Regions from separate parts of the Marinomonas vaga genome, predicted to be linked through region 2. Evidence: predicted binding sites of a transcription regulator. Region 2 holds the regulator's gene; the other holds the start of a gene.
The links. The regulator LexA, encoded in region 2, represses DNA repair genes until DNA is damaged. The targets are predictions, from matches to a motif close to TACTGTNTANNTANACAGTA.
Positions count from the first base shown of each region.

Region 1: a site for LexA is predicted at 2,405-2,424, ahead of recN (DNA repair protein RecN). Genes of this name have one in related genera too.

Region 1 covers NZ_AP043903.1:591,780-607,091, reverse strand. The annotation lists gene ACZ5DR_RS02815 (outer membrane protein assembly factor BamE) at 1-213, opposite strand, end outside; gene fur (ferric iron uptake transcriptional regulator) at 283-693, shown strand; gene recN (DNA repair protein RecN) at 708-2,378, opposite strand; gene grpE (nucleotide exchange factor GrpE) at 2,562-3,131, shown strand; gene dnaK (molecular chaperone DnaK) at 3,233-5,152, shown strand; gene dnaJ (molecular chaperone DnaJ) at 5,268-6,398, shown strand; gene ACZ5DR_RS02785 (uridine kinase family protein) at 6,435-7,046, opposite strand; gene ACZ5DR_RS02780 (hypothetical protein) at 7,169-7,741, shown strand; gene ACZ5DR_RS02775 (DUF3392 domain-containing protein) at 7,751-8,086, shown strand; gene ACZ5DR_RS02770 (glyceraldehyde-3-phosphate dehydrogenase) at 8,351-9,721, shown strand; gene ACZ5DR_RS02765 (TSUP family transporter) at 9,795-10,565, opposite strand; gene ACZ5DR_RS02760 (hypothetical protein) at 10,764-11,048, shown strand; gene ACZ5DR_RS02755 (DUF501 domain-containing protein) at 11,120-11,656, opposite strand; gene ACZ5DR_RS02750 (hypothetical protein) at 11,664-12,074, opposite strand; gene ACZ5DR_RS02745 (aminotransferase-like domain-containing protein) at 12,336-13,748, opposite strand; gene ACZ5DR_RS02740 (methyl-accepting chemotaxis protein) at 13,937-15,312, shown strand, end outside.
Region 2 covers NZ_AP043903.1:3,111,084-3,126,395, forward strand. The annotation lists gene dinG (ATP-dependent DNA helicase DinG) at 13-2,136, opposite strand; gene lexA (transcriptional repressor LexA) at 2,206-2,829, shown strand; gene ACZ5DR_RS14555 (hypothetical protein) at 2,898-3,161, opposite strand; gene ACZ5DR_RS14560 (DUF6586 family protein) at 3,164-3,640, opposite strand; gene topA (type I DNA topoisomerase) at 3,637-6,264, opposite strand; gene ACZ5DR_RS14570 (hypothetical protein) at 6,449-7,237, shown strand; gene ACZ5DR_RS14575 (hypothetical protein) at 7,209-7,682, opposite strand; gene ACZ5DR_RS14580 (universal stress protein) at 7,740-8,186, shown strand; gene cysS (cysteine--tRNA ligase) at 8,242-9,624, opposite strand; gene ACZ5DR_RS14590 (glutamine--tRNA ligase/YqeY domain fusion protein) at 9,634-11,304, opposite strand; gene ACZ5DR_RS14595 (AzlD domain-containing protein) at 11,406-11,735, opposite strand; gene ACZ5DR_RS14600 (AzlC family ABC transporter permease) at 11,722-12,441, opposite strand; gene ACZ5DR_RS14605 (GNAT family N-acetyltransferase) at 12,438-13,385, opposite strand; gene queC (7-cyano-7-deazaguanine synthase QueC) at 13,532-14,197, shown strand; gene queE (7-carboxy-7-deazaguanine synthase) at 14,299-14,949, shown strand; gene ACZ5DR_RS14620 (peptidylprolyl isomerase) at 14,987-15,312, shown strand, end outside.

The DNA of each region.
Region 1 (15,312 bases), 1.3 Mb from region 2:
GTAGTGCCACTCGTCGGGTTTGAAGGTGTCTCGCACCATTGGCGTGCCGAGAACGTAAATAACCTGAGATTCGGTCATTCCGATTTTGAGTTGCTCCACTTGTTCTGTTTTAATGACGTTGCCCTGTTCAACCGCTGGTTTGTAGGGTTGCGGTAGTAGGCTGCAAGCACTGAGAGTGAAGAGTGCTGAAAGCAGGAGAATCGTTTTCTTCATTGGTAAAATCCTTTGTTTGGTGAGCCAATGATAAAGTAATTATTAACAAGATCGAATAGAGAATGACTCATGAGCAGTGAAAATCAAGAACTAAAGAAAGCAGGACTGAAAGTTACGCTACCGCGTGTGAAAATTTTACAGATCCTTGAAAATGCAGGCGACCATCATATGAGTGCGGACGATGTGTATCGTACTTTGTTGGAGCAAGGTGAAGACGTGGGCTTGGCAACCGTTTACCGTGTGCTAACCCAATTTGAAACTGCGGGTTTGGTGGCTCGTCATCACTTTGAAGCGGGTACTGCGGTATTTGAATTGGCGAAAGGCGATCACCACGATCACATGATTTGTCTAGAAACAGGGAAAGTGATTGAGTTTGTTGACCCTATCATTGAGAAGCGTCAACACGAAATCGCAGCCGAGCATGGCTACGATATCGAAGATCACAATCTGATTTTGTACGTTCGCCCTAAGAAAGGCTAAGCGTGTAACGCTCTCTATTGGAGTTGTACGTTACCGAGCATCTCTTGCGCATGAGCGAGAGTTTGCTCGGTGAGCTCCAGTCCCCCTAATAAACGCGCAATTTCTTGCGTTCTATTCATTTCCGCAAGGGACTCTACTTTAGAGCTGGTAGCATTGTTTGCCACGCTTTTACTTACCCGCAAATGCTGATGCCCTTGGGCCGCAACCTGTGCTAAGTGTGTCACACAGAAGACTTGCCCTCGTCCGCCCACTGCACGCAACATGCGTCCGACGACTTCTGCAATGCCGCCACTGATGCCCACGTCTACTTCGTCAAATACGAGTGTTGGAATCACGGATGTATTAGCAGTGACAACTTGGATGCCTAGGCTGATGCGTGACAATTCACCACCGGAGGCAACTTTTCGCAATGGTTGAGCAGGTTGTCCTGGGTTCGAAGCAATCATGTATTCGATCTCTTCAAAGCCGTTGGCGCTGATGTGTTCTAGGGGTTGGCAATGAATGTAGAAACGCGCATAAGGCATGCCTAATCCGTGAATTTGCTCCTCAACTCGTTGAGCCAATTCTTCTTTTGCTTGCATGCGTTTTTCAGTCAGCAAGGTGGCGCTGGTAGTAAGCTGCTGGTAGCTTTGCTCTTCTTTCAGTTTAAGGGCTTCAAGGCTTTCTTCACCACCAGAAAGCTGGTCTAGTTCTGCTTCCACTTCATCACGCAACAGTAATAGACCTTCTGGGAGTACCTTGTGTTTGCGCGCTGTGTCATAGATGTCTTCTAAACGGCTTTCGATGGCTTGCAAACGCTCGGGATCTTGCTCAAGGGTGTCCTGGTAATGGGTTAAGCTAGAAGACGCTTCTTCCGCTTGAATTAGAGCTTGGTTCATCATCTCTAGGGCGTTTTCGAGCTCTTTTGTTGGCGGCTCAATACTACTGGCTTGTTGAATGGCTTGATGTAGCATGGAGCACACATTGCCTTCATCGCTTTCTCGTAGGATGGCGCTGGCGTGATAAGCCTTGTATTGAGCGTCAGCAATGTTGGACAAGAAAGACTGCTCTTGTTCAAGGGACTCGATTTCGCCTTCCTTTAAATCAAGCTGAGACAGCTCTTCTGCTTGATAGGAGAGTAACTGTACTCGCGCTTCCATTTCAGTGGAGCGGTTTTGCTTGGCGTGCAATTCCTCACGTAGCTTTTTCCAGGCGCTGTATTCCGATTGCACTTGACGGGCAAGCTCTGTCAGCTGGCCATACTCGTCTAATTGTTGGCGTTGAGCGCTGCGTTTTAATAGGGACTGGTGTTCGTGTTGACCATGAATGTCCACTAGAAAGCTGCCGGCCTCTTTTAGGTCAGCAAGGGTGCAAGGGCGTCCATTAATGTAGGCTTTAGAGCGACCTTCTTTGGTGATGACCCGGCGCAGTATGCAGTGATGATCGTTTTCTAAATCCCGTTCTTCCAGCCAGTCTTGTACGTCTGGATAGTTGCTTATCTCAAAGGTGGCGCTGATATCGGCTTTCTTTTCCCCATGTCGAACAACCCCTGCATCGGTACGCCCACCTAAGCATAATGATAAGGCGTCAACCATGATGGATTTGCCGGCACCGGTTTCCCCTGAAATGGCGGTCATGCCATTTTTGAGCTCAAGATCTAGAGAGTCAACAATGGCGAAATTTGAGATGGCGATACTGGTTAGCATGAGATGCTCCTGATACGGCGAAATAGATATGGTTATTTATACAGTAGTTGGTTGTTTTTTGACAAGTGGGGCGTAAAGAAATTATTTCCGTAGATTTAATGGGGGTTAGGTGTTGAAAGGTTAAAAGGTGTCCCCATATAGCCCACACAGACAGTGATTACTTCCTGTTATTTGGAGATGAAAATGAGTGATCAGCCGAACAAAGCTAACCAAGAAGTCGAGCAGGACGAACTGCTAAACGAAGAGGAAGTCGCAACGGCCGAAGAAGGTCTTGAGGAAGTTCAGGAAGCGGGTGCTTCTGATGAGCTCGCTAAGGCGCTTGAAGAAGTCGCGACCTACCGAGAAGCTGCATTACGTGCTCAAGCAGACGCGCAAAACGTGCGCCGTCGCGCTGAGCTGGATGTTGAAAAAGCACACAAGTTTGCGTTGGAAAAATTCGCCAAATCGGTGATTACCGTAGCCGATAACTTGGAGCGTGCTTTGTCTTCTGCCGCGGAAGGGTCTGAAAATGATCCAATGCGTGAAGGAGTTGAATTGACGTACAAAGACCTAGTGGAAACCTTGGCTCGTTTTGAAGTTGTAGCCGTTGATCCGCAGGGTGAACCGTTCAACCCAGAATTACATCAAGCGATGACAATGGTGCCTAACCCAAATATGGAACCAAATACCGTTATGGATGTGGTTCAAAAAGGTTACACGCTGAATGGCCGTTTATTGCGCCCAGCGATGGTAGTGGTTTCAAGTGCTGCCTAAAAAACTGTCATTTTTTTGACACCGGGCTCTTGAAATTAAAATCACTGCACCCAAATACAGAATTATCGAAACGAACAACGAATTTTTACTGGAGATAAACCATGGGCAAAATCATTGGTATTGACTTAGGTACAACCAACTCTTGTGTTGCTGTCCTAGACGGTGACAAATCTCGCGTAATTGAAAACGCAGAAGGCGATCGCACCACCCCATCTATCGTAGCATTCACTGAAGACGGTGAGACGCTAGTAGGTCAGTCTGCGAAACGCCAAGCGGTAACAAACCCAACGAACACTCTATTCGCTGTTAAGCGTCTGATCGGTCGTCGTTTCCAAGACGACGTGGTTCAAAAAGACATCTCTATGGTGCCTTACAAAATCATCAGCGCTGATAACGGTGATGCATGGGTAGAAGTGAAAGGCGACAAGAAAGCGCCACCACAAGTATCTGCTGAAGTTCTTAAGAAAATGAAGAAAACAGCAGAAGACTACCTAGGCGAAAAAGTAACAGAAGCCGTTATCACTGTACCGGCTTACTTTAACGACTCTCAGCGTCAAGCAACGAAAGACGCAGGTAAGATCGCTGGTCTTGAAGTGAAGCGTATCATTAACGAGCCAACTGCTGCGGCGCTAGCCTACGGTCTAGACAAAGCGACTGGTGACTCTACGGTTGCTGTTTACGACTTGGGTGGTGGTACGTTTGATATCTCTATCATCGAAATCGCTGACGTAGATGGCGAGAAGCAATTCGAAGTATTGTCGACTAACGGTGACACCTTCCTAGGTGGTGAAGACTTCGACATGCGCGTTATCGAATTCTTGGCTGCAGAGTTCAAGAAAGAGACAGGTATTGATCTACATAACGACCCATTAGCGCTACAGCGTCTAAAAGAAGCGGGTGAGAAAGCGAAAGTTGAGTTGTCTTCTTCTAGCCAGACAGAAGTGAACCTTCCTTACATCACGGCTGACGCAACAGGTCCTAAGCACCTTAACGTTAAATTGACTCGCTCTAAGCTTGAGTCTTTGGTTGAAGATCTAGTGACTAAGTCCCTAGAGCCTTGCCGCCAAGCACTAAAAGATGCAGACCTATCTGCTTCTGACATCGACGAAGTTATCCTAGTTGGTGGTCAGACGCGTATGCCTCTTGTACAAGAGAAAGTAACTGAGTTCTTTGGTAAAGCGCCTCGTAAAGACGTGAACCCAGATGAAGCCGTTGCAATCGGTGCATCGATCCAAGGTGCGGTACTTGCAGGTGATGTGAAAGACGTACTTCTTCTAGACGTGACGCCTCTTTCTCTAGGTATCGAAACAATGGGCGGTGTCATGACTCCGCTTATCGAGAAGAACACGACTATCCCAACTAAGAAGTCACAAGTATTCTCAACTGCGGAAGATAACCAGAACGCTGTAACGATCCATGCCCTACAGGGTGAGCGTAAACAAGCGTCTCAAAACAAGTCTCTAGGCCGTTTTGACCTTGCAGACATTCCGCCAGCGCCACGTGGTGTGCCACAAATCGAAGTGAGCTTCGATATTGATGCCAACGGTATCTTGAGCATCTCTGCGAAAGATAAGGCGACTGGTAAAGAGCAGTCTATCGTAATCAAAGCCTCTTCAGGTCTAAGCGATGATGAAGTGGAAAAAATGGTAGCAGACGCAGAAGCGAATGCTGAAGAAGACCGTAAGTTTGAAGAGCTTGTACAAGCTCGCAATACTGCGGACGGCATGATCCACGCTACGCGCAAAACTCTGACTGATGCGGGTGATAAAGCGACTGCAGAAGAGAAAGAAGCGATCGAAAAAGCGATCACTGATCTTGAAGCTGCGCTAGAATCTAACGACAAAGATCAGATCGAAGAGAAAACTAATGCGTTGACTCAAGCGTCTGGCTCTCTAGCTCAAAAACTATACGAGCAAGCTGATGCAGGTGCTGCCCAAGGCGGTGCTGAAGAAGCGGCTGGTCAGAAGCAAGACGATGCAGTGGATGCTGAGTTTGAAGAAGTAAAAGACGAGAAAAAATAAGCCAAAAGCTTAGTTTTATCGTCGTCCCGAAGGGACTATGCAAAACACGGGACGCCACCGTGTTTTGCTGTCTTCGGGCTAAAGAGCTCACTCTACAGATTCAGGAAACCCTGCAATGAGTAAACGTGATTATTATGAAGTACTTGGTGTAAGCCGAGACGCGGACAAAAAAGACATCAAAAAGTCTTACCGTTCGTTAGCCAACAAGTACCATCCGGACAAAAATCCGGATAATCCAGAAGCACTGGATAAATTTAAAGAAATCGCCGAAGCCTACGAAGTGCTGTCTTCTGATGACAAGCGCGCGGCCTATGATCGCTTCGGACACGAAGGCGTAAATGGCCAGCCGGGTGCAGGCGGCTTTGGCGGTGGTGCAGGCGGTTTTAGTGACATCTTTGGTGACGTATTTGGCGACATCTTTGGTGGCGGCGGCGGTGGCGGACAAAGTCGTACCCGTCGTGGCTCTGACTTACGTTACACCCTGGAGCTTGACCTAGAGCAAGCAGTATGGGGCTGTGAAGAGAAGATCCGCATTCCAACCCTTGTGGAATGTGAAGTATGTGATGGCTCTGGTGCCAAACCGGGTTCTAAGCCGAAAACTTGTGGCACCTGTGGCGGTGCTGGCCAAGTGCGCATGTCCCAAGGTTTCTTCTCAGTTCAGCAAACCTGTCCAGAGTGTCATGGTCAAGGCCAGATCATCTCTGATCCGTGTAACTCTTGTCACGGCCAAGGTCGTAAGCAAGAGTACAAGACTCTGAATGTTAAGATCCCAGCTGGGGTTGATACAGGCGATCGCATTCGCCTATCAGGGGAAGGGGAAGCCGGAACTCATGGTGGACCAGCGGGTGACTTATTCGTACAAGTCTCCGTTAAACCTCACGCGATTTTTGAGCGTGATGGCGCTAACCTATACTGCGAAGTACCGATCAGTTTTGCTACGGCAGCATTGGGTGGCGAAATTGACGTGCCGACTTTAGATGGTCGTGTACGTTTGAAAGTCACACCAGAATGTCAGACTGGTAAATTGTTCCGCTTGCGTAACAAGGGTGTTAAGCCTGTACGCGGTGGCCCAGTAGGGGATTTGATTTGTCGTGTACAAGTTGAAACGCCAGTTAATCTGACAGATCGCCAAAAAGAATTGTTACAAGAGCTGGCAGACAGCATGGGGGATGATTCAGATCATTCGCCAAAGCAAAAGAGCTGGTTTGACGGTGTGAAGAAGTTTTTTGAAGACATCAAAAAATAGTCACACTGACATCTTGTCTTGAATCAAAAAAGGAGCCTATCGGGCTCCTTTTTCCGTTAATAATGACTCAATATAATGGCGTAATAAATTCGCCGCATTGGTGAAGCTATTATTGTTCGGAATAATGAAATCTGCTTTGTTGCGAATCTCGATGGTTTTTAATGATGCTTGGCGAACATGGCGCATGTAGCGGCTGGTCACCTCATTAACATTACGTCCGCGCTCGGCGATATCGCGCTTCAATCGACGTACGATGGCGATGTCCATGTCGGTGTCGACAAACAAAAGGTAATCGACAGCATCGCGGATAGCGGGATCTTGAAACATCATGTGCCCTTCAACCAGTACGACTTTACTCGGCTCAAGGTTACGATAGCCAACTCGCTTGTGTTGGGAGTGATCGTACACAGGGATTTCGTTGGGCTGCTCTTGGTTTTTGCAGTTGTGGATAGCAAGGGAGATGCTTTCCAAATCTAACGAGTTTAGATCATCAAAGTTATAAACATCAGGGTCAATGCTGCCGCAGCCTTTGTAGAAACTATCCTGACAAATTATGGTCAGTCTATCTTGTAAGCCTTCTGCTAACAGTGAGCATAGACGGCTTTTGCCGCTACCAGAAATGCCGGTTACGCCAATTACGAGTGCCATGGGCTACCTCAAATGGATAAGTGGTTTACAATGAAGTATGGAATATGGCGCTATATTATCAAAGAAAGGTAAAATCCGCTTCCTGACTTTTTGGTTAAAATTAGATTTAGGTTTGTTGAAACATGTTTTTTTATCGAGTTGCGTTGCAAGTGTTTACGCTAATGTTGGGTTTAGTGAGCGTACAAAGTTTTGCGCAAGAGCAGACCGAGCCAGAACCTGTGGTTGCCCCCAGCTATGCTAAAGGAGCAGAGCTATTTGGTATTGGGTTTAATGACCTATCAAAGTCTTCCTTTGAAGCGCACCTTAAAAAAATGGGCTTAGAGCCTTATCCGTCCTATCGTGCTGGAATTGCCAGCTATAGCTTAGGAAAAGAGGGCATATTAGGAATTCGTGAACTGACTGTGCGTTACAACACGTCTAATTTTGTTGAGAAGGCTACCATGTCAGGTGTGGTCGAGAGTAAAGAAAAGCGGGCGAGTTTGGGTAATGTGTTAGTTAAAAAATATGGCCAGCCTGATGTAGGATTTGTCCGCGATGGCTTTGGGAGAGCCCGTTGGTTATTGTCCGATGGCACTGAGATTGAACTTCACAACACCACCTTTGATGTGTCCGTTTTATATGTGGATACGCGTCCTGCTCGAGAACAAGCCTCTGGCCAAATTGACGTTGAGGCGCTGATGCGCCGTGCTCGGTAATGCTTCTTCATGATTAATGTGCTTTATGATCTTAACGCCTCTTTGGCGTATAACTTACGACCTTATCTACAGGATATTTCCCTTGCCTTGGTGGCGACGCTTTTAGTCATTTTCGGTGATCATGTTAATGGTATGCTTAAACGTGCCGTGGCCAATTGGTTCTTCCTTGCCCGTATTGGTGCATTTGTTTTGATGTGTACCTTCGGATATGGCTTTTTGACTTTATGGGGACAGCCTATGGTGTATTGGTTGCTGACTCATATAAGTTCGGTATATCTCCCTAGTTTTATCCTTGCTTGCTTCTGTCTCTTAGGTTTTTTGGCTGAACGAAAGCGTTACGTGTAAAAAATTTAAGAAAGTTTCCACCAGTTTCTGTTAGTAAATTACGTAACTTTATTAGATTAAAAGGGCTTAAAAACCGACTTTTATATGTATTGTTGTTATTTAATAACAGACCTTTCAGAATTACGTTGTTTTCATAAAAAATCGCCTTAAATGCACGATTTTAAAGGGTTTTTGTTGTCGAGCTACAATTTGTTTTTGCCATTTTGAATGGGTAAACTGCGCCCAAATCGTTAGAAATCGTTTGTTTTTCTCGGGGGCAGATACATGGCAAACACTTGGATAGAAACCGTATCAAAAGTTGAATCAATGATTCCTCTTTTGGGTAAGTTAGGTCGTGAGCAGTCAGTTAAAGTTCAGTTAGCTGGACAAACACTTATGTCTGACTCTGTCACAGGATTAGTGGCTCTTTTTGATCAATATCCTGAAATCGATCTAGCACGTGTATATCAAGTGTTGGAGCAACTGATCGAAGGCAACACCGCCAACACAACCGTTGAGTTGGAAGAAGTATTTGCTGCTGCAGATCTTGAGACACTAGCGGGTAATGCTGTGGCGGGATCTACAACGCCTGTTGTGCTGTACGGCTTCGGTCGAATCGGTCGATTGCTTGCTCGTCGTATGTGTACTCTTGGCCATACAACGCCAGGTATGCACCTAGCCGCAATCGTTGTACGTAAAGCCTGCGACAATGATCTAGCGAAACGCGCTAGCCTACTTAAATTTGATTCAGTACATGGCACCTACGAAGGTGTTGTTAAAGCTGACGCAGAAAACGAACAGCTCATTATCAATGGTCAGCCCGTTAAAGTGATCTATGCATCGGATCCAAGCACTGTTGATTACACAGCATTTGGTATCAACAATGCCTTGCTTGTTGACAACACAGGCCGCTGGCGTGATCACGATGGCTTGAGCGTGCATCTTGCTCGCCCTGGCATCGAGCGTGTTGTGCTGACTGCACCTGGTAAAGAGATGAAGAACGTTGTGTTCGGTGTGAACGACAGCGACATCAATTTTGATGACAAAATTTTGTCTGCGGCATCTTGTACCACCAATGCTATTACTCCGATTCTTTCTGTATTGGAAGCGAAATACGGCATCGAATCTGGTCACGTAGAGACAGTTCACGCTTACACCAACGACCAAAACCTAATTGACAATGTTCACAAAGGTGATCGTCGTGGACGTGCAGCAGCCATGAACATGGTTATGACAGAAACTGGCGCAGCAAAAGCCGTTTCTAAAGCCATCCCTTCCCTAGAAGGCAAGCTAAGTGGTAGCGCTATCCGTGTTCCAGTGATCAACGTTTCTATCGCAGTGTTAAGTCTTAATCTAAAGGCTGGTACTTCCGTCGAAGAGATTAACGAAGTGCTGAAAAATGCTTCAGCAAGCGCTGCCTTGGCAGGTCAAATCGGTTTCAGTGCCGAATCTGATGCTGTTAGCTCGGATTTCATCGGTAGTGAGCAAGCAGGAATCTTGGATTCACTGTCTACAAAAGTACGTGGTAACCAAGCGACTCTATACGTTTGGTACGACAACGAATACGGCTACAGCTGCCAAGTGGTTCGCCTAATGGAAAAACTAGCCCAAATGGCGCTGGTTGAAGGTGAGACCGTGGCAAGCGCAGCCGCATAATGACCGGACACATTTAAGCATGTGTGTTAGTTCGGCGACCCTCGGGTCGCCGTTTTTTTGCCTGCGTGTTAGCTTAACTAGACAGTAATAATTTCGTGGAGAGAGCGATACACATGAGTATCACTAATGGGCGAATGAGCTTTGCACCTTTCGATATCACCAGTCGTGAGCCGACTTGAGCCCCAAGCCAGCTTCCAATCCCCATTAGAATTCCCAGCCCCCAAAGTACGTGACCGCTGAAGCTAAAAATGATCAATGAAGAGGCATTACTGGTGGCATTTAACACCTTGGTATGAGCCGTGGCGGAAACAATTGAATAGCCCATGAAGCAAATGAATGCGGTAGAGAAAAAGGCCCCGGTGCCTGGGCCAATCAGACCATCATAAAAACCAAAAGTCAGTCCTGCTGCAAACGCAAATTGCGTCATTGTTAGTTGCTTAAACTTGGCGATGGCTGGCTGTATCTTGGGTAACAGCCAAAAGAAAATAGCGACGCCGATGAGAATTCCAGGGATCACTTTAATCAACAGATTACTGTCTAGGTAAGACACCAGTAACGTGCCTGACACGGAGCCAATGGCCGTCATTATGATCGGGACTTTTAAGGAGTTTAATGACACCGCTCCGGTTCGAACAAAATGATAAGAGGATGATAGCGTCCCAGCGCTTCCTTGAAGCTTGTTGGTTGCTAAGGCTTCGACGGGAGACACTCCTGTGGCAATAAGTACGGGGACAGTAATCAAACCGCCACCGCCTGCTAGGGCATCTATTAATCCGGCAACAAAGGCCGTAGCAAAAAGGGCTATCAATGCCCAATAGGGAATATTCGGAAAAAGCCAGTCCATGTGCAATCCTCTTGTGTAAACTTAATCAGATAGGTGAATGTCTTAGTATTCTAAGATGCCAGCCTAAACTTTGGGAATGGAAAGTGTTGTTTATTGCAGCAAATAACATTACGTTTTGATACATGTGGTAGCTTGAGCATTGACTGCGAACTGGCTACTGTAAGGAATACAGTGTTCGTATCACAAAGGGTTTACAGAATGGCTAAACAACACGCAGAGGTTCAGCAGGACGACTTTATGAAGTTCGGTGGCGAGCGTCCGAGTTACCTCGATATCGAGGATGAGTTGATGGCTTTAGGCGGCCATGGCGTTACTGGTAATAATTTTAAAAAAGAAGTGTTAAAACTAGCGGGCTGGACCGGTGGTGCCTTAACCACTTACGCCCAACGCCCAGCAGTTGCCTGCAATGCATTTAATAAGGTGCGTGAGATTCTTCCTAAAGTATCGAGCCCAGATGAGCTTCGAGCAGCACTGAAAGGGTGACCTAAAGAGTTTTGTCTTAATCAAAATAATAAGGCCAGCAATTGCTGGCCTTATTATTGTCATAGGGTCGTTTAACGACTGTAGGCTTGACGCGCTTCGGCGTCGGCAATATCTCGGATGCCATATTCTTCATCTAATATCTTACCAATGATGTTTTCTCCGGCAAGGTGATGTCCGTATTGCATGTGTAAGCAGCGAACCTGATCCCAGTTTTTAATGCCGCCTATGCCTAAGGTTTCAAACAGGTGAGTGAAGCCTTTTTCTTCAATAATGGCTTTATGTTCCTGGCTCATGGCATCCCAACGGCGCTTCACATAATCCTCGTGGGATCTATGGTAGGCAGCACGGAGTTCTTCATCGTCTTTGATACGTTGCTCAAGCTCTTTTACGACACCTTGGCTTTCGATGCGCGCAAGGGCTTTATCAATGGCGCTGCTGGAGAGCCAAAATAAAGTTGGAAAAGGTTGGTCAAAGACCCAGGTTTCCATTTCAAGAACTTGGGGAACACCATCGGGTGAGTAATGTGCAACGCTGCGAATTCCGCTAGGTGTGCGACCTAATTGCTGAGTAATGATGTCAATATCAGCTTGAGATAGGGTACTAGTCATGAAGAGTTTAAATTGTAAATGCTGGGAAGCTTGCTGCGAATTGCTGAATCCATTCGGCAGCCGCTTCGTTATAGTTTAAGCGTCGGCCTTGAAACTTCGCCTGTCGGCGATAGTGCTCGATCTGTGAAAGCTGTTCTACCATGCGGACACAGTAACAGTCTTCTTTGTTAGGGAATTCGATAGCGATGCGATATTCGTCCCGCTCATTGTCACACCAAGCGATGCGCCCAACAACACAGAAATGCGGGTCAATTTCTTCCAATGTTATGCGTACAGATGCGCCCGTTTGAAAAGCGCTAGAGGCTAAGTAGGTAATGCCTACAAAGCCGTGCCGATCTGTGCCTACAGTCGGAAAAGACTGATCCTCAATCACTTCGATGTTTAAGGGTAAGTCTTTTGGATGTGCAACAAATTCCATCGCGACAAGCCAGTTCTATGTAATTAATTGGTTTATCGGCCAGACAGCCATAAGGTTTAAAAGAAAGCGAATTGTACGCTTTTTAATCTGGCTGTACAGACGAAATTTAGGATAAATTCCACGGTCTAAATAATTTTTCACTATTGGTATCTGAGCCTCACGTAAATCCCACTAGAACAGGCGTGATAAGTACCCATTATGGGCTGAAAAATTCAGGCCAGTGGGAATTTCATCCTAACCTATTAAAACGCTATGCATATATCAGTCCATTAATTCAAAGCAAAGGCGACCAAGTGTTTTGAGTGCCGTTTCTGTGTGGTTGTTCCATGGGAGAGCGTAATTAATACGGATATGGTGGGTGAAGGTTCCAGAATGGCTGAGGGCATGGCCTGGTAGCAAACCTATTTTATGTTGTAGTGCTAGCTTATGGAGTGCTAAAGCATTGATCTCTTTGGGTAAAGTAACCCAAAGGATAAACCCTCCTTTCGGCGCAGAGTAGTGAGTACCGACGGGAAAGTGTTTAGTGATTGCTCCTTGAAAGTAGCTTAAGTTTTGTTGATAGGTTTGGCGAGTCTTACGTAGATGACGGTCATAGGCGCCATTTTCTAAAAAATTAGCGATGGCAACCTGCGTTAACGTAGGCGTGGCAAAGGATTGCACATAAGCCTGTTGGGCAATTGCCGCTTGTTGTTTACCGCCAATAATCCATCCGACGCGAAATCCTGGTGCGATACTTTTTGAAAATGACCCGCAGTAGATAACCTTATCTTGCCTGTCTAATGCTTTTAATGACGGCAGTCTTGGAGATTGATAGCAAAGCTCTCCATACACATCGTCTTCAATGATGGTGATGTCATAGTTAGCGGCCAGCGTGAGTAGCTCATGGCGTGCGGGTTGAGGCATCTGCGCCCCCGTTGGATTTTGATTCTCTGGGGAGACCACGCAAGCTTTAATCGGATGCTCCGCTAAAGCATTGGCCAGCATACTTAGGTCTAAGCCCGTGTCCCAGTGACATGGGATTTCGATGACCTTTAAATGTAATGCTTTGGCTGCTTGCAGTATTCCATGATAGCTCGGGCTTTCTATCGCAATGGTGTCACCCGGCATGGTGGTGCTCTGTAGCGCAAGCATTAAGGCGTGTTGGCAACCCAGTGTAATCAGTATGTCTTCAGGGGATAACTTGCAGCCGGTATCGAGCATGCGAATGGCAATCTGTCTACGCAACACTTCAGAGCCAGGTGTGAAAGCGTAAGCGGCACAGATATCGGGTTCTAAACGCATCAGGCGACCAACGGATCGCTGCAATTGTCGGATGGGTAAGAATTGGTTGTTAGGGATGGCTGCACCAAACTGAGTCACATTTGTATCTTGAGAAAGCCGTAGCACGTTAGCCAACATGGTCTGGATGCTTTCATCCTGATCTGCAGTGGACTGGGGACGAACTTTTAGGGGTTGAGTAGGAATACTGTGAACAAAGTAGCCTTTTTGTGGCTGGGCTTTGATCACCCCGCGATCCTCAAGTAAACGATAGGCCTGTAGCACGGTTGCCATGCTGACTTCCATCTGGGCGCTGGCTTTTCGTACGGATGGAATGCGCTCGCCTAGCTTAAAAAGTCCCTCTTGGATATGCGTTTCAATTTGATCCGCGACTTTTTGATAGAGGGTTTGATCCATGGATGAAAGTGGCCTTAAGTTTGCTAGCTGTTCAATTTATCAGATTGCGCTCTATAAAATAAGTCAGATAAGGAGCGGAGGCCTAAATGAACTTGCGGTTACGTTTGTTTACAGGCAAAGTTGAGTAAAGAAAACATAATAATTGCGAGGCGCGGAAACCAAATGTTTACACTATTTTTTGAGAGGAAATGATGTCTCTATCTGTTGTGCAGCGTGTGCTGCTTGGTTTTGTGCTGTTATTGGTGTTGCTGTTTGTGGTCGCTGGCGCTGGCGTCCAAGGTCTCAACAGTGTTCAGGAACGTATAGAAACTGTAACTGGAGAAATGGCTAATATCTCCGATGGCAGTAATGCTTTGAGTGCGCAAATGGGAGAAACCAGTAGTGCTGTATTGCAGTATTTGGTGGCCTCCAGTGATGCAGCATTAGAAGAAGCGATGACTCAGTTCAATCAAGGCCGTGATGCGTTTGCTGCACAAAGCGAGGCGCTTAAATCATTGGTCTCAGACTACCCTGACATCCTTGCGGTATTGACCGCGGTGGATGACCAATCCGATGAGTTTATGGCTGTGGCCAGTAGCGCCATTGAAGATCATACACGTCAAGTACAGCTTAAACGCAATCTTGCGGATAAGAAGCTAGATCTGAAAGATACAATGAGCTTTGTGGTTGATGACCTGAAGGCGATTGAGCGTTACCCAGAGAGTGATGAGCAATCTTTTGCGTCTGGGTTAGCCCGTACGCAAATGGAAAGTTTGCAATTACTGATTAGTGATTACTTTGATACCTCTGATATCAGTGATCTAGAAGACCTGCAAAGCGATATTGATTCTTCATTTGGTCCTGTGGATCAAGTATTAGAAACCATTAATGATGAGATGGTGGTTGAGAACATAGAGATCATTCGTCAGGCGGCTCAAGCTGAAGATGGTGTGATTGCTGAGTACTACGAGTTAAATAAGATTGAGGTAGAAGCGGAAATTGCCGCAGCGAGCTTACTTAATAGCCTTAATGTCATCCAAGGATACCAGCAAGAGCTCAGTGGCATGGTGAATGAGCTACGTGACCAGGCTAAAGATAATGCTCTAAGCGCCTCTTCTAATGCTAAATACATTTCGATTTTAGTGGTGGCTGTCTCCGTCATCATTGCAGTATTAGTGGCGTTATGGGTTAGCAGAAGTATCCGTAAGCCGTTAGCGAAGATTTTAGAGATCTTGGATCTTATCGCTAATGGTGACTTGACCCAGCGTGTCACTGTCACCAGCAAGGACGAGTTTGGTCAGTTATCGAGCTGGGTGAACATACTGGTAGAAAAGCTGGGATCTGTGGTGAAACAGATTGAAGGCGCATCCCATGAAGTGGTGAAATCAGCTGGCCATGTGTATCAGACGTCGTCAAATACTCAGAACATCATGCAAGAGCAAAACGACAAAACGACGTCAGTCGCTTCTGCTATGAATGAAATGTCTGCAACCGTTGCGGAAGTCGCCCAAAATGCCGAAGTGACTTTGAGTAAGGTCCAAGACGTGGATAAGAGTGCGCACCATAGTCTTGAAAGGATGAATGA
Region 2 (15,312 bases):
ATCTTTAACTTACTAAATCTGTCGATATGGAGGCAAACTAGCGATTAATTGTCCCCCGTATCGTTTAGTACGAAGTCGTTTATCCAATATATGGATTTCCCCTTCATCTGTCTCACTTCGCAACAATCGGCCAGTTGCCTGAACCAATCTCAAAGAGGCATCAGGAATGGTTATTTCCATAAAAGGATTCCCGCCCCGCTTTTGAATCCACTCTGCTAAGGTTGCTTCAACAGGGTCATCGGGTACAGCAAACGGAATTTTTGCGATATAAACTCGGGTAAGGTATTTACCGGGCAAATCCACCCCTTCTGCAAAGCTTGCAAGGCCAAATAGCAAGCTACCTTTACCAGCATCAATGGCATCCTTGTGTGCGTCTAGGATAATCCGTTTCGATTGCTCACCTTGTATTAACAGCAATTCTTTGAGGTCATCTTTTAAACCAGCAGCCACCTCTTCCATTTGACGGCGGGAGGAAAACAGCACTAAAGAGCCAAGGTCTTTTTCGATGTGATCATTAAAATACTTCACCAACTCTTTAGTATGTGCCTCCGCATGATTTGGCTCAGCGTCCATACTCGGGACGACCAAGGTTCCTTTATTGGCAAAATCAAATGGACTGATAACCCTTAGATACTCACTTTCCCGTGGTACCCCCGAGCGCATGTTGAAACGATGAAACTCATTCAGTGCCGTCAATGTGGCTGAGGTAACAACCGCACCAAAGCACTTGTCCCAGAGCTGCATACGCAGCGTATGGGCGGCTAAGATGGGGGAACCACCCAGCTCTACATCTTGTTCAAGGCCTTGGCCCACTAAAACAAGCCATCGGGCATTAGGGGGATAGGTCTGATCATCAATAGCGGAATAGAGCTTCCAAAGCTCCACACAGGCTTCAAGACGCCCTAAGATGACACCTAAGATTGGCAGCCAATTTTCAGCGGTTTCCTCCGTGATCCCCATGCCTTCATTTTGCTTTACCTTTTTACATTCATCCTGAATGGTTTCAATCTGCTTGTAGAGCTTTTGGTAAGACATAGTAAGGCTGTATGCCAGCTGGCGTAATTCATCAGGGATAACACCAAATTCAAAACGGTGCTGACGCGTATCTTCGTCCAATCCCAACCCTTGGATAAAGGGTGCGATCCCCTGCTGCACGTACTGTACAAAGTTGATCGTGCTTTGTATTTGCTGGGGGATTTTTAATAAGATCTGCCCCGACAAACTGACTTCGTCCGTTAGTTCCTGACGGAAATTTATAAGGTTTTTGTCTAGCTGCTTAAGCCAACTGATACTTTGTTGCAGACGCACTTCATGTCTAAAGTGACCTATGGCCTTGTCAGGTAGATGATGTCCTTCATCAAATACATAGATGGTTTCTTTGGGGTCTGAAAGAATGGCACCGCCACCCAATGATAAATCCGCTAACACCAAATCATGGTTAGCCACTATGACATCTGCAATTTCTAGTTCACCTCGGGCCTTAAAAAATGGACAGGCGGAGAAGTTAGCACAATTACGATTTGTACATTGTTGATGATCAGTGGTGAGACGACGCCAATCATTCTCACGAATGATGCCTTCCCAATTATCTTTGTCTCCATCCCACTCACCGTCGCGAAGCTTATCATCCATTTCCTGATACAGGGTGATATTGACATCATCCGCCGCCAGATGTTGTTCAAACAGGCCTGCGAACATATCCTCTGTGGATTGCTCTTCAGCACCCAGAAAGCTCTCAAGGTTGTTTAAGCACAGGTAACGACCACGACCTTTAGCGAGGGTATATCGGAAACTATAATCCGTATGCTCAAGAAGACTTGGCAGCTCTTTATGTAAGATTTGCTCCTGTAAGGCAACTGTCGCAGTAGAGATAATTAGCTTAAGACCCTTATCCTTCACAATCGGAATCGTTGAAAGACAGTAAGACAAGGTCTTACCTGTACCGGTGCCAGCCTCGACCACAGCCACATGCTTTTCACCTAGCCGCTCACCTTCGGTGCCCTGTTTTATATTGCCAAGGGTCCGAGCAATGGTCGCGATCATATGACGCTGTCCCACACGGGCCTTGTGGCCTTTTGCCTCTAGATAATCTCGGTAGGCTTGCTGAATTTGATTCTTTATCTTGTCTGAAAGCATTTAATTAGTTGAGCTATAGATGATTAGCTGTATATAATAACAGTAACTGTATAAACAAACAGATGCCATATGATTAAATTAACAAAAAGACAGTCTGATGTCCTAGAGACGATTCGCGAATTCATTAATGAAACTGGCTTTCCGCCAACTCGAGCTGAAATCGCAGCACGACTTGGCTTTAAGTCACCCAATGCAGCCGAAGAACATTTAAAAGCCCTAAGTAAAAAAGGCGCTATTGAAATGCTATCTGGTGCTTCACGTGGCATTCGCTTAATTGAACAACCTGCCGAAAGTGCAAACGATGAAGACGGCACTCTACCCATCGTTGGTCAAGTGGCAGCAGGATACCCTATTCTGGCACAAGAGAATATTGATTCACGCATCAAGGTCCCCTCCGACATGTTTTCTCCTAAAGCCGACTACCTGCTTTCGGTAAATGGCATGAGCATGAAAGATGTTGGCATTTATGATGGCGACCTACTCGCTGTGCACAAAACCACCACTGTGCGTAATGGTCAAATTGTTGTCGCTCGAATCGGTGACGAAGTAACAGTAAAACGCTTCCAACAAAAGGGCAGCGAAGTCAGACTTCAGCCCGAAAATGAAGCATTTAATGACATAGTCGTTGATCTTGAAAGCGAAGAATTTGTCATTGAAGGTCTATCAGTGGGTGTTATTCGACGTGGGATCTAGTCCCCAAAAGCAAAAAAGGTTGCTTTATTTAAGCAACCATTTTTGTTTTAGATAGACAACACAGAACATCAGTGAAGAATACGAGGCATAAACTCTTCATCATGGGCATCATGCCCTTCTCCTGAATCGAAATCCTCTGAATACACGTAGTCAATGCCCGCATGGAACATACACTTAGCCAATTCAAAATAACGATCTTTTAAGAATGCCTTGGTGTCATCTGAGATTTTAAGGGTTGCAAGGGGCGTCTTATCGTCCTCATCCTCGCTTGCAGGACGGAGCACAATGTCTCCATTTTCTAATTCAACAATTTCTAAATACGTATCTTTCATTCTTAATATTCTGCGGAATCTTCACGAAACCGCAGTACAATGTCCACCAGTGAATTGAGGATGTGTTTTGTCGCTGCACCAGAGTCTGACCCCTTACCAATCAGGTCAGATCCAGAATTAGCCGATACGGCACCCACATTCGGGGTACACTCAAGGGCAGCCACATAGCCAGAGTAAAGCTGAGACAGCCATGACTGACGATTTTCTTGTAGCAGCTGTAGCTCTTGTAGAGCTGGCACGATAACACCTTTAGTCGCCGCAAGCTGGACCATGGCTGTCACAGACAACTCGCCCTTCAAGCTATACACAGATTGAATTTCCTGAAGTAAGCCATTCAGGGCACTGCGAAGCTGAAATAAGGCAGAGTTTTCAAAGCTAGAAGCAAGCCAACTGTCTTCCCCTTGCTGGCTTTGGCTCAATAGACGCCTCGCGGCATCAAGACGTTGATTCGTTGAACTTGCTAAGCTGGATCCACTCATTTTTTCTTCCCTGGTTGAACATCCCATTTACCATTGACATAGAAAGCTTTCCAGCCCGTAGGCTTGCCTTCTACTTCAGTCATAATGTACTGCTCTTTCGTTTTGCGACTGTAACGAATAACAGTAGGATTTCCCTCTTCATCCTGAAGGGGAGCTTTATCAAAGTAATGATACTTAGGATCAATCTGATCCATGTAAGGCTTAAGCTCTTTCACCAAAGGCGGACGAGTCTCACGCTTACGAGGGAACTGACTCGCAGCCAAGAACAGACCCGTTGCTCCGTCACGGAGCACATAGTGATCCTCAACCTTTTGACAAGGAAGATCCGGCATAGACACAGGGTCCATTTTTGGCGGTGCCACTTCGCCATTTTTAAGAAGCTTACGGGTATTTTTACAAGCCTCATTGGTACAGCCAAAGTATTTACCGAAACGCCCCGTTTTAAGCTGCATTTCAGAGCCACACTTATCACATTCAATAACCGGGCCATCGTAACCTTTAAGCTTAAACACCCCTTCCTCAACCTCGTAACCAGGGCAGGATGGGTTATTACCACATACGTGCAGCTTGCGGTGTTCATCCACTAAATAGCTATCCATGGCTGAACCACAAATAGAGCAACGACGCTTATTGATAAGAGCTTTAGATTCGCCTTCTTCGTCATCAACAGCAACGGCCTCATCACCACTCACCAAGTTTATGGTCGCTTTACAGCGCTCTTTTGGTGGCAATGCATAGCCAGAACAGGATAAAAACACCCCAGTACTTGCCGTTCGAATTTGCATCGGACGACCACAGGTCGGGCATTCGATATTCGTTGGTGTCGGCTCATTAGGAGCCATGCCACCCTCGTCAGCTTCTGCCTTATTTAATGTGTCGCTAAAGCTGCTGTAGAAGTCATTTAAGGTCTTAATCCAGTCCTTATCGCCTTCAGCAATGTCATCCAGCTGCTCTTCCATCTCAGCGGTAAAACTATAGTTCATTAAACTGCTGAAGCTTTGCACCAAGCGATCTGTGACAATGTCGCCCATCTTTTCCGCGTAAAAGCGACGATTCTCAACACGGACGTAACCACGGTCTTGGATCGTAGAAATGATCGAAGCATAAGTAGATGGACGGCCAATACCACGCTTTTCAAGTTCTTTAACCAGGCTAGCTTCACTGTATCGAGCAGGTGGCTTAGTAAAGTGCTGCTCCGGAAGAAGTTCGTTAAGAGTAAGCAGGTCACCGGTTTGTACATCAGGCAAAATAGTGTCTTCGGATTTTTTACCCAATGCACTCATCACGCGAGTGTAACCATCAAAACGCAAAATTCGGCCTTTGGCACGAAGTTCATAATCGCCCGCAGCCACAAACACTGTTGTTGAAGTGTATTCGGCTGGCGTCATTTGACAGGCCATGAATTGCGCGCGGATGAGGTCATAAAGACGATGGGCATCTTTGTCCATGCCCTGTAGTACATTTTGCGTAACTGTGACATCAGAGGGACGAATTGCTTCGTGGGCTTCCTGAGCGCCCTCTTTACTTGAATAACGTAACGGCTCCTTGGGTAGGTAGGCATCCCCAAAGTTGCTCTGAATGTACTCTCGAACAGACTCAACGGCTTCTTGGCTCAAGTTAGTAGAGTCGGTACGCATATAGGTAATGTAACCCGCCTCATATAAGCGCTGGGCAAGCATCATGGTCTTTTTCACACCGAAACCTAAACGAGTACTTGCGGCCTGTTGCAAAGTAGATGTAATAAAAGGTGCAGAAGGTTTAGAGCGAGTAGGCTTATCTTCTCGGTTTATTACCTTAAAGGGGTGTGACTCGATACGTTTAACATGCTCATCGGACTCTGCTTTAGAGGTCGGTCGGTACTCATTACCTTGGTACTTAACCGTAGCAAAGGTGATATTAGTCTTGTCCTGAGTCGCTAAATTGGCATCCAATTCCCAAAATTCGTCTGGGATAAAGGCACGAATTTCTTTTTCACGCTCAACAATAAGGCGAACCGCTACGGATTGAACTCGGCCTGCAGATAAGCCTCGAGCAACCTTTGCCCAAAGCAAAGGTGACACCATAAAGCCAACAACCCGATCCAAGAAACGACGTGCCTGCTGGGCATTGACCCGAGCCATGTCTAATTCTGAAGGCGTATCAAAGGCAGACTTGATGGCATTCTTGGTGATTTCATTAAACACCACGCGCTTATAGCGTGAGTCGTCCCCACCAATGGCTTCACGAAGATGCCAAGCGATGGCCTCTCCCTCTCTATCCAAATCGGTTGCGAGATAGATGGTGTCGGCATTCTTAGCAAGGCGCTTTAATTCATCTACCACCTTTTCTTTACCGGGCAAGATTTCGTAATGGGCGCTCCAATTATTTTCTGGATCCACGCCCATTCTATTAATAAGCTGCTTGCGGGACTTAGTACGCTTGTATTCAGCCTTCTCTTCTGGGCTCATCTTACGAGTTAAAGCCGCCTGCTGCGCACGTTCCTTTGGTGTCGTCGTCGATGTGGTGCCAGTCGGCAGATCTCGGATATGACCAACACTCGATTTTACGACATAGTCGTTACCGAGATATTTGTTAATAGTTTTCGCCTTGGCTGGCGATTCCACGATTACCAGAGATTTAGCCATTGAGTTGTTTGAGCCTTAATACTTAATTTTTGATGAGCTTGAGAATAAGAGTGTTGTATGGGGCGCAGATATTAAGCAAACCACATATATATGACAAGCTATCCCTAAGCAGATTCGCAACATTCCTATTGCCGAGCCATGTATTTGCCCTTTAACATACTGAAATCACATACAAAGGACAATCATGGCCACGTTACAGATACTAACTATAGTCATTCTTTTCATAATCGTACTGGCTTCAGTAGTGATCGGCTCACGCGCCCATCAAAAAGAACGTGAAATAAAAGAAAGACGTTTTAAATTCCTTCAGTTACAAAATCGTGCTGATCGAATGGAGCAACACATTATTGGCCTAAAAGACCTTCACACCGACACTATTGTTAGTGACGCATTTTACGATTTTTATTTAGAAAACCTACGAGAGCTATTGTCTTACACTGACGACCCTGAAAAAGTCGAAGCTCGAATTGCTAGAGCAGAGCAAGATCGAGAACAAGAGCCCGCTCCCTTAAATTTAGAACCAGGGGAAATGAGCTTTCCCGAAAAGACCAAATACAAGGAACGCCTAACCAAAGCGGCAAAAATGCTGCTCTACTTGCGTCGCAAAGGACGAATTAGCAACACCCATTACAAGCTTTGCTACACCTATTTACGCTGGCTAAACCTTTGGATTCAGCTAAATCGACAACTAGTGCAAGCCAACAAACACTTTCATAGTGGCCAAACACGTGTGGCATCCACTTTATTTGGTGTCATTAATTCGCACTTGAAATCCAACAACATCGACCGCCCTGAAAAAAAAGAGCTCGAAAAATACGTGGACATGCGCATCAAGGAAATCATTGCCCCTCAGATAGCGGCCATTCAGGAGTCTGAAAACCCTGAAGAAGCCCTTGCCGACCTGATGCTGGAGGCAAAGACCCCTGACGCTGTCGCTGCAGCCATTAGCGAAGAGCTAAAAGATCAGCCATGACCTCGCAAGCGTCATGAACGGCGCTTGCATCACCTTTTTCATTCCAAAATAAGCTAACACGATCTGAAGTTACCTCTAGGGCAACCCATACACCATGGTGTTTCTCCAGCTTTGCTTGTACTTCCCTACTTAGATCAATAGTTTTGCTACTAACCCAACCTTTACACAATTCTGGGTGTTTCCATACTTCGTAAGGGTATATGTTAATTTCAGTGAACTCTTTAAGGGGTTTTTCGCGGTACAGATGGTACGCACAGACTTTTTTGGGCTCTGTTACCTTGTCCCATTTATCGGGCAAATTAACAGAGGTTAACTTAACAGTGATCCCCAATTTTCGAGCCAGCATGCGAAGCTCCATTTTCTCCCGTTCACGCTTTGATGGCATGACCCACAAGGCCGATCCCATCAAGGAAACCACAATAAAAACTACAATTAGCGCTGTCATTGTTTTACTCTTGGTGTATTAATATAAATAAATGGAACCCTGAAGTGGAGGTATCCCATGTCATACCAACATATTGTTTTAGCTGTTGATTTAACTGATTACAGCATCTTGGTAGCCAATAAAGCTGCAGCAATTTGCAAAGCCTTTGGTGGCAACCTAACTATTGTCCATGTCATAGAATCCCTTAACTACGCCTACGGTGGCGATGTGCCCATCGATGTTAGCGATATTCAAGAACAGCTAGAAACCACAGCGAAAGAACGCATGTCTGTTTTAGCTGACCAATTAGACATTCCTGTACAAGAAACCATCATCACCCAAGGCGGAATCGAAAGCGAAATCCATCGCATTGCCGAAGAAAACAACTCAGACCTGATTGTCGTAGGTAGTCATGGTCGCCATGGGTTAGCCCTATTACTTGGCTCAACAGCAAATGGCGTTCTTCATGGAGCTCCATGTGACGTTTTGGCCGTTCGCGTACACAAGTCTGATAAACCGGAATAAGAAACGCTCACTAAAAAGGGAGGCCAAGCCTCCCTTTTTTATTGGACCTTAGGGATTAACCACGGGTCCAAGTTGTGCCTTCACGACTGTCCAGCAAAGTAATCCCTTGCTCATCCAGCAAATTACGAATTTCGTCACTGCGAGCAAAGTTCTTATCTTTTCGTGCCTGAGCGCGCTCAGCTATATAAGCCTCAATGTCCTCAGCCGACAAACCATCACTTAGAGTACTGTTTTGTAGAAAGTACTCAGGATCTTGAGACAGTAGGCCCACCAAGTCTGCTAGCGCTTTCAGCTCTGCCGCTAATGAGGCAGCGTTGTCAGCACCCTCAGCTCGGGCTTTATTCAATTCGCGAACCAGCTCAAACAACACAGACAGAGCAACCGGCGTATTGAAGTCATCATGCATAGCTTCTTCAAATCGCGCTGTGTAGTCAGTTGCTTGGTAGCTGTCCGCAACCTCTTGACCTCGCAAAGCGGTATATAGACGCTCTAGAGCGGTCTTAGCTTCCTTCAGGCTAGCATCAGAGTAATCAATGCTGCTGCGGTACTGACTTGAAACCATCAAGTAACGGACTACTTCAGGATTGAATTTTTCCAATACTTCACGAATAGTAAAGAAGTTGCCTAAGGACTTAGACATCTTCTCGTTATTCACGCGAACGGCGCCACAGTGCATCCAGTAATTAACGTACTGTTCACCTGTTGCTGCTTCAGACTGAGCAATTTCATTCTCATGGTGAGGAAACTTAAGATCAGGACCGCCACCATGAATGTCAAAATGATTACCTAGGCAGTGTGTTGACATGGCAGAACATTCAATGTGCCAACCTGGACGACCATTCCCCCAAGGGGACTCCCAAGAAACCTCACCGGCTTTTGCTGGTTTCCATAACACAAAGTCTGCTGGATGCTCTTTAGCGGCTTCTACTTCAATACGAGCACCAGCAAGCATTTCTTCTAACTTACGGTTATTCAACTTACCATAGTCTTCAAATTTGCTGGCGCGGTAATAAACATCACCACTTTCGCCTTGATAAGCAAAACCTTTGTCCACCAACACTTGAATCATATCAATGATCTGTTGCATGAACTCAGTCGCTTTAGGCTCCTGATCAGGTAGCTTATTACCCAGGGCAAGCTCGTCTTCATGCATGGCTGCGATCATACGCTCAGTCAATGCTGAGGGAGCTTCACCGTTTTCTTCTGCACGCTTGATAATCTTATCGTCTACATCTGTGATGTTACGCACAAATGTCAGATCGTATCCAATGTGACGCAGGAAGCGCGTAATCACATCAAATGAAATCATCGCACGGGCGTGACCTATGTGGCAGTAGTCATAGACTGTAATGCCACATACATACATTTTTACTTTCCCTTCCTCGATAGGTTTAAAGACTTCTTTTTTACCTGTCAGAGTATTAAACAGTTTTAACATGCTATGCCTTTAGCTTTTCGCTTCAATTTTCGCCCAAGAATCACGTAGTGTTACGGTACGGTTAAATACCATGCCGTCTTCTTTTAGGTCGCGACAGAAGTAGCCTTCTCGCTCAAACTGATAACCCACTCCGGGTTCAGCTTGGGCGAGGGAAGGCTCAACCTTAGCGTTAGACGCCACTGTCATAGACTCTGGGTTAATGAAATCAAGGAAGGTTTTGTCCTCGTGTTTGGCATCAGGCGCTTCGTGACTGAACAAACGATCGTACAAACGTACATTTGCATCCACTGCATGCTTAGCACTTACCCAATGGATCACGCCTTTAGGCTTATAACCCTCTGGGTTAACACCCAAGGTGTTTTCATCGTAGGAACACAATAGTTCAACAACGTTACCATCTGCGTCTTTGATGGCTTCATCACAGGTAATAACATAGCCACCGCGAAGGCGAACAGCAGTACCTAAACTCAAACGCTTCCACTTGCGAGGTGGCACTTCTTCGAAGTCCGCCGCATCAATGTAAAGGTATTTACTGAAAGGCACCTCACGGGTACCCGCTTCTTCATTTTTAGGGTGATTACCCAACGTGAAGATTTCTTCTTTATCCTCTGGGTAATTGGTCAATGTCACCTTAATGGGATTTAGCACTGCCATAGCACGGTTAGCTTTAGCATCCAAATCTTCACGGATGGCGTGTTCCAGCATACCAAAGTCAACAATACTGTCAGACTTGGTCACACCAATACGCTCACAGAAATTACGAATAGCCGCTGGAGTAAAGCCTCGACGACGCATACCCGAAATAGTTGGCATACGTGGATCATCCCACGCCTCAACATGGCCTTCATCAACAAGTTGCTTAAGCTTACGTTTGCTGGTTACTGTGTAATTCAGATTTAAACGCGCAAATTCAATCTGCTGTGGGTGGAATGTGCCCAAGGTATCCAAAGTCCAGTCATATAAAGGACGGTGATCTTGGAACTCAAGAGTACAAATCGAGTGTGTTACCCCTTCAATGGCATCGGACAATGAATGGGTGAAGTCATACATAGGGTATACACACCACTTATCACCTGTTTGATGATGGTGTACATGGCGAATACGGTAGATGATAGGGTCGCGCAGGTTGATGTTAGGGCTCGCCATATCAATCTTGGCGCGCAGTACTTTTTCTCCATCCGCGTACTTGCCATCGCGCATGTCTAAAAACAACGCCATGTTTTCTTCTGGTGTACGGTCACGGTAAGGGCTGTTTTTACCTGGCTCTTTAAGTGTGCCACGGTACTCACGCATTTGTTCTGCATTTAGCTCACAAACGTAAGCCGTGCCCTCTTCAATCATTTTGCAAGCGTAGGCAAACAATTGATCGAAGTAATCGGAAGCATACTTAGGCTGGTCCGCCCACTCAAAACCAAGCCATTCGACATCTTTTTTAATCGAGTCGATGAACTCAACGTTTTCCTTTTCAGGGTTCGTATCATCAAAGCGCAGGTTACATTGCCCTTGGTAACGCTCTGCAATGCCAAAATTTAAGCAAATAGATTTGGCGTGACCGATGTGAAGATAACCATTTGGCTCAGGTGGAAAGCGCGTCAGCACCTTGCCGCCGTGCTTGCCAGTTTCGTTATCTTTATCAATGATTTGGGTAATGAAGTTCCCAGTTTTTGACGCTTCTGACATGTTATATGTGAATCCCGATTGGTGTTCGTGTAACGGTTAGAAAAATTAACGATCAAGTATATCTGATTTTCAGAAGTGATTGGTACGCCCTTAGAAGATTTCTATGGACTTACCAGTAATTTCGCCAGAAAAAATGCAGCAACACCAATACTGATAGTCAGTAACTGACGTTTCAATAACACACCCACCACTAAGGAGACCAAGGCGCCGACAAACCAAGGATTTGTGAGGGAAATATTGAGTCCTACATTATCCGTTAATGACATAGGCGCAATGATCCCTGTCAGTACAGATACGGGCACATATTTGAGACCACTTTCCAACCATAAGGGCATAGCCGCCTTTTGTGCGGATGCAAACAGCACAAACCGAATGGAAAAGGTCACCACAAACATTCCCAATACAATTAATACCAAACTAAGATTGGACATGCTGTACCTCCCGCAATTTCGCCCTCTCTAATAACATTCCAGTCAAAACCGCACAGAGCGTCGCAACCATTAAACCTAGGTTATTAGGCAAATCTCTGAATGCCACAGAAGCAACAATCGCCACAATGAATGCTCCCCAATATGGAACAGACGTTAAGTAAGGAGTCACGATACCTATAAAAGTGGCCACCATCGCAAACTCCAATCCCCATTCACTGATACCCGGGATATATTCCCCAGCTAGAACACCAATGATGGTGCTGGCGTTCCACATTAAATAAAAGCTCACGAACGAACCAATGTAGACCTGATGACCTGTTTCTCTGGTGGCCGAGCCATGATCATACATAGGACGAACTGCTGCATAGGTCTCATCGATCAAGCCAAACGCCATCAGAGCCCGAAGCTTAAGGGGCAAATGCTTAATAAATCTCACCATATCTGCGGCATATAGAATATGACGAAGATTCACCACAAAGGTCGTAACAACTATGATCCAAATGGGGGCACCTGCCGCGATCAGGCCAATCGCAACAAACTGGGCAGACCCAGCGAAAACAATGCTGGACATGGCAATAGCAAACCAAATACTCAGATCATTTGCCGATGCAAGAGAGCCAAACAACAAACCAAATGGCAGCCCACCGACAATCATCGGAATGGAGGCCACGGCGCCTCGTTTCGCATTATTCAATGCTTCTCTCATGAATCAGCCTCCAACGTTTTCACCAAACGAATGTTGGCACGTGGCACTGAATAAGGCTTATCTTGCTTACATACACTGAATCCCAGCTTTCGATATAAACCTAAGGCAGGAGTTAAGCATGTGTGAGACTCCAGCATTACCTGCTGAACCCCCTGCTTTTCTGCGTAATCTAACCCATGAGCCATCAATCGCTCGCCAATACCTAACCCAGTGTAAGCGGGATCAACACACAGCTTACTCAACTCCAATTCCCCCACGTCAGACGGCGTCATAATGTAGGTACCAAGCACTTTGTCCTTATACAAAGCGCAGATGGCTTGGCCTCCGTACTGTTGTATTTTGCCAATTGGATCATTAAGGGTTGTCATGTCCTGGGGGTAAATATCGTCAGGAAAGAACTTTGTGAGCCAAGCAAGGTTAAGAGCCTTAAAACTTGGCGCGGTCGCCTCTGAAACAGGTTCAAACCTAAGTCTTTCTGGGTGTAGCCTTAGCACAACGCGATCAGAATAAGGAGCGTTTAATAATGATTTCTCTAACTGTCCTAGCTGCTCTAAAAAACTTCCCTCAACTTGATTTAGGTAGTTTTCTAACTCATCACCGATAACTTCCAAAACAGGCTCAACCAAAGCCATTTGCTGAGCACACAGCTCAGATAAAGCCAGCACAGAACGACGCTGATCATGTGGATCACTGCGTTTGATCAGTAATGTCTCTTTAATCATCTTAGAAACTTGCTTACTTACGGCGGGATGAGATAAACCAAGGCGCTCAGCCATCTCCACTACCGACAATTCACCACACTGCTGTAAAAGTCGAAGAATGGGAAAATAAGTAGAGGAGATGACCAAGGACTCAGACAAATAAACACTTTGCACTTCGTTATATAAATGATCACTTAGGCGCTTCAATCGGCTGCCCAAAGACAGCACACCAAACTGTTCCATAGGGATGATTCCAACATAAAATAGAATATGCGTAACTGGTTACGGATATTAATTCATTCTCAAATAAAAACAATCCCCCTCTAAACAAATCACGCACAATCCCATCGATTTGCTATACTCCGCCACCGCAAATCTGAGGAGAACTTATGTCTAACAAAATTAAAGCCGTCGTGGTCTATTCAGGCGGCATGGATTCTTACACGGTACTGCACCGTGCCATTGCAGAAGGTCGAGAGGTTTATGCTCTGTCGTTTAACTACGGTCAGCGTCATAGCAAAGAGCTTTTGGTCGCAGCAGAAGTGTGTAAATCTCTAAATGTGCCACACAAGATCGTCGACATCTCTGCCATCAACCAGCTTATGGCGGGGTCTTCCCTCACCAGTGACGTGGACATTCCTGAGGGCCATTACGCAGAAGAAAGCATGAAGAATACCGTGGTGCCTAATCGCAATATGGTCCTGCTCTCTATGGCCATTGCCTACGCTGTTTCCTTAGAAGCTCCTGAGGTGCATTACGGCGCACACGCTGGTGATCATCATATTTACCCAGATTGCCGTCCTGAGTTCGTACACGCTATGAACGCAGTCTCGCAAATAGCTAATTATCAAGCGGTCGAGATCGTTACGCCGTTTTTAAACAGCAGCAAAGGGGAGATTCTAGCAGCGGGTCTAGGGATGAACTTAGACTACAATCAAACTTGGACTTGTTATAACGGTCGAGAGAAAGCCTGCGGTAAATGCGGAGCCTGTAATGAGCGCCTTGAAGCCTTTGCAGAACAAAACACCCAAGACCCACTGGCTTACGAAGTCTAATTAAAAACCTATTTCGTCGGCTTTTGCCAAGCAATCTGCGGACGACTGATGCAACATTCACTGTTATCTCCGACTGTATTCGGATGATTGTAGGAATAGATATGTACAATATTAAAGAAGCGTTTTATTCCCTCCAGGGAGAAGGCGCGCACGCTGGCCGCCCTGCCTTATTTTGCCGCTTTACTGGCTGCAACTTATGGAGCGGCAAAGAACAGCATCGCAGCACTGCAGAATGCACCTTTTGTGACACAGATTTTGTGGGTACCGATGGCCAGAATGGTGGGCGTTTTAAAACCGCCTCAGACTTGCTAAAACACCTTGATACCCTATGGCCAACCAACAAATCTCACAAATACATCGTTTTCACAGGGGGCGAACCTGCATTACAGCTGGATGAGGCTTTGATACTGGAAGCCAAAAAAAGGGGATACACCCTAGCCATAGAAACCAATGGGACTCTGCCCTTACCTAAAGGCATCGATTGGATCTGTGTCAGCCCTAAAACCAGCAAACCTTTGGTGGTTAACCAAGGAAATGAATTAAAGCTGGTATTCCCACAATCCCATTTACCACCATCGGATTTTGAGCATCTAGCGTTTGATCACTTTTACTTACAAGCTATGGATCAAGCCGCTTTACCGAATGATCAGCAACGTGTGGATTCTCCCCAAGCGCAGACACTTCGATACTGTTTGCAGAATCCGCAGTGGCGTCTAAGTTTACAAACACATAAAATGCTCGGTATCGATTAGAATCGAGCTAAACCAAACCATTTTAAAGGAAAGTTACATGATCGTTTTTCACACAAACTTCGGTGATATCACAATCGAACTAGATTACGAAAAAGCCCCTAAATCCGCTAAAAACTTCGAAGAATATGTAACTTCTGGTCACTACGACGGCGTTATCTTCCACCGTGTTATCAATGGTTTCATGGTACAAGGCGGTGGCTTTGAGCCAGGCATGAAGCAAAAAGAAACTCGTGCTCCAATTGAAAACGAAGCGGACAACGGCCTAGAAAACAAAGTAGGCACTTTGGCTATGGCTCGTACTATGGACCCACACTCTGCTTCAGCACAGTTCTTCATCAACGTTGCTGACAACAGCTTCTTGAA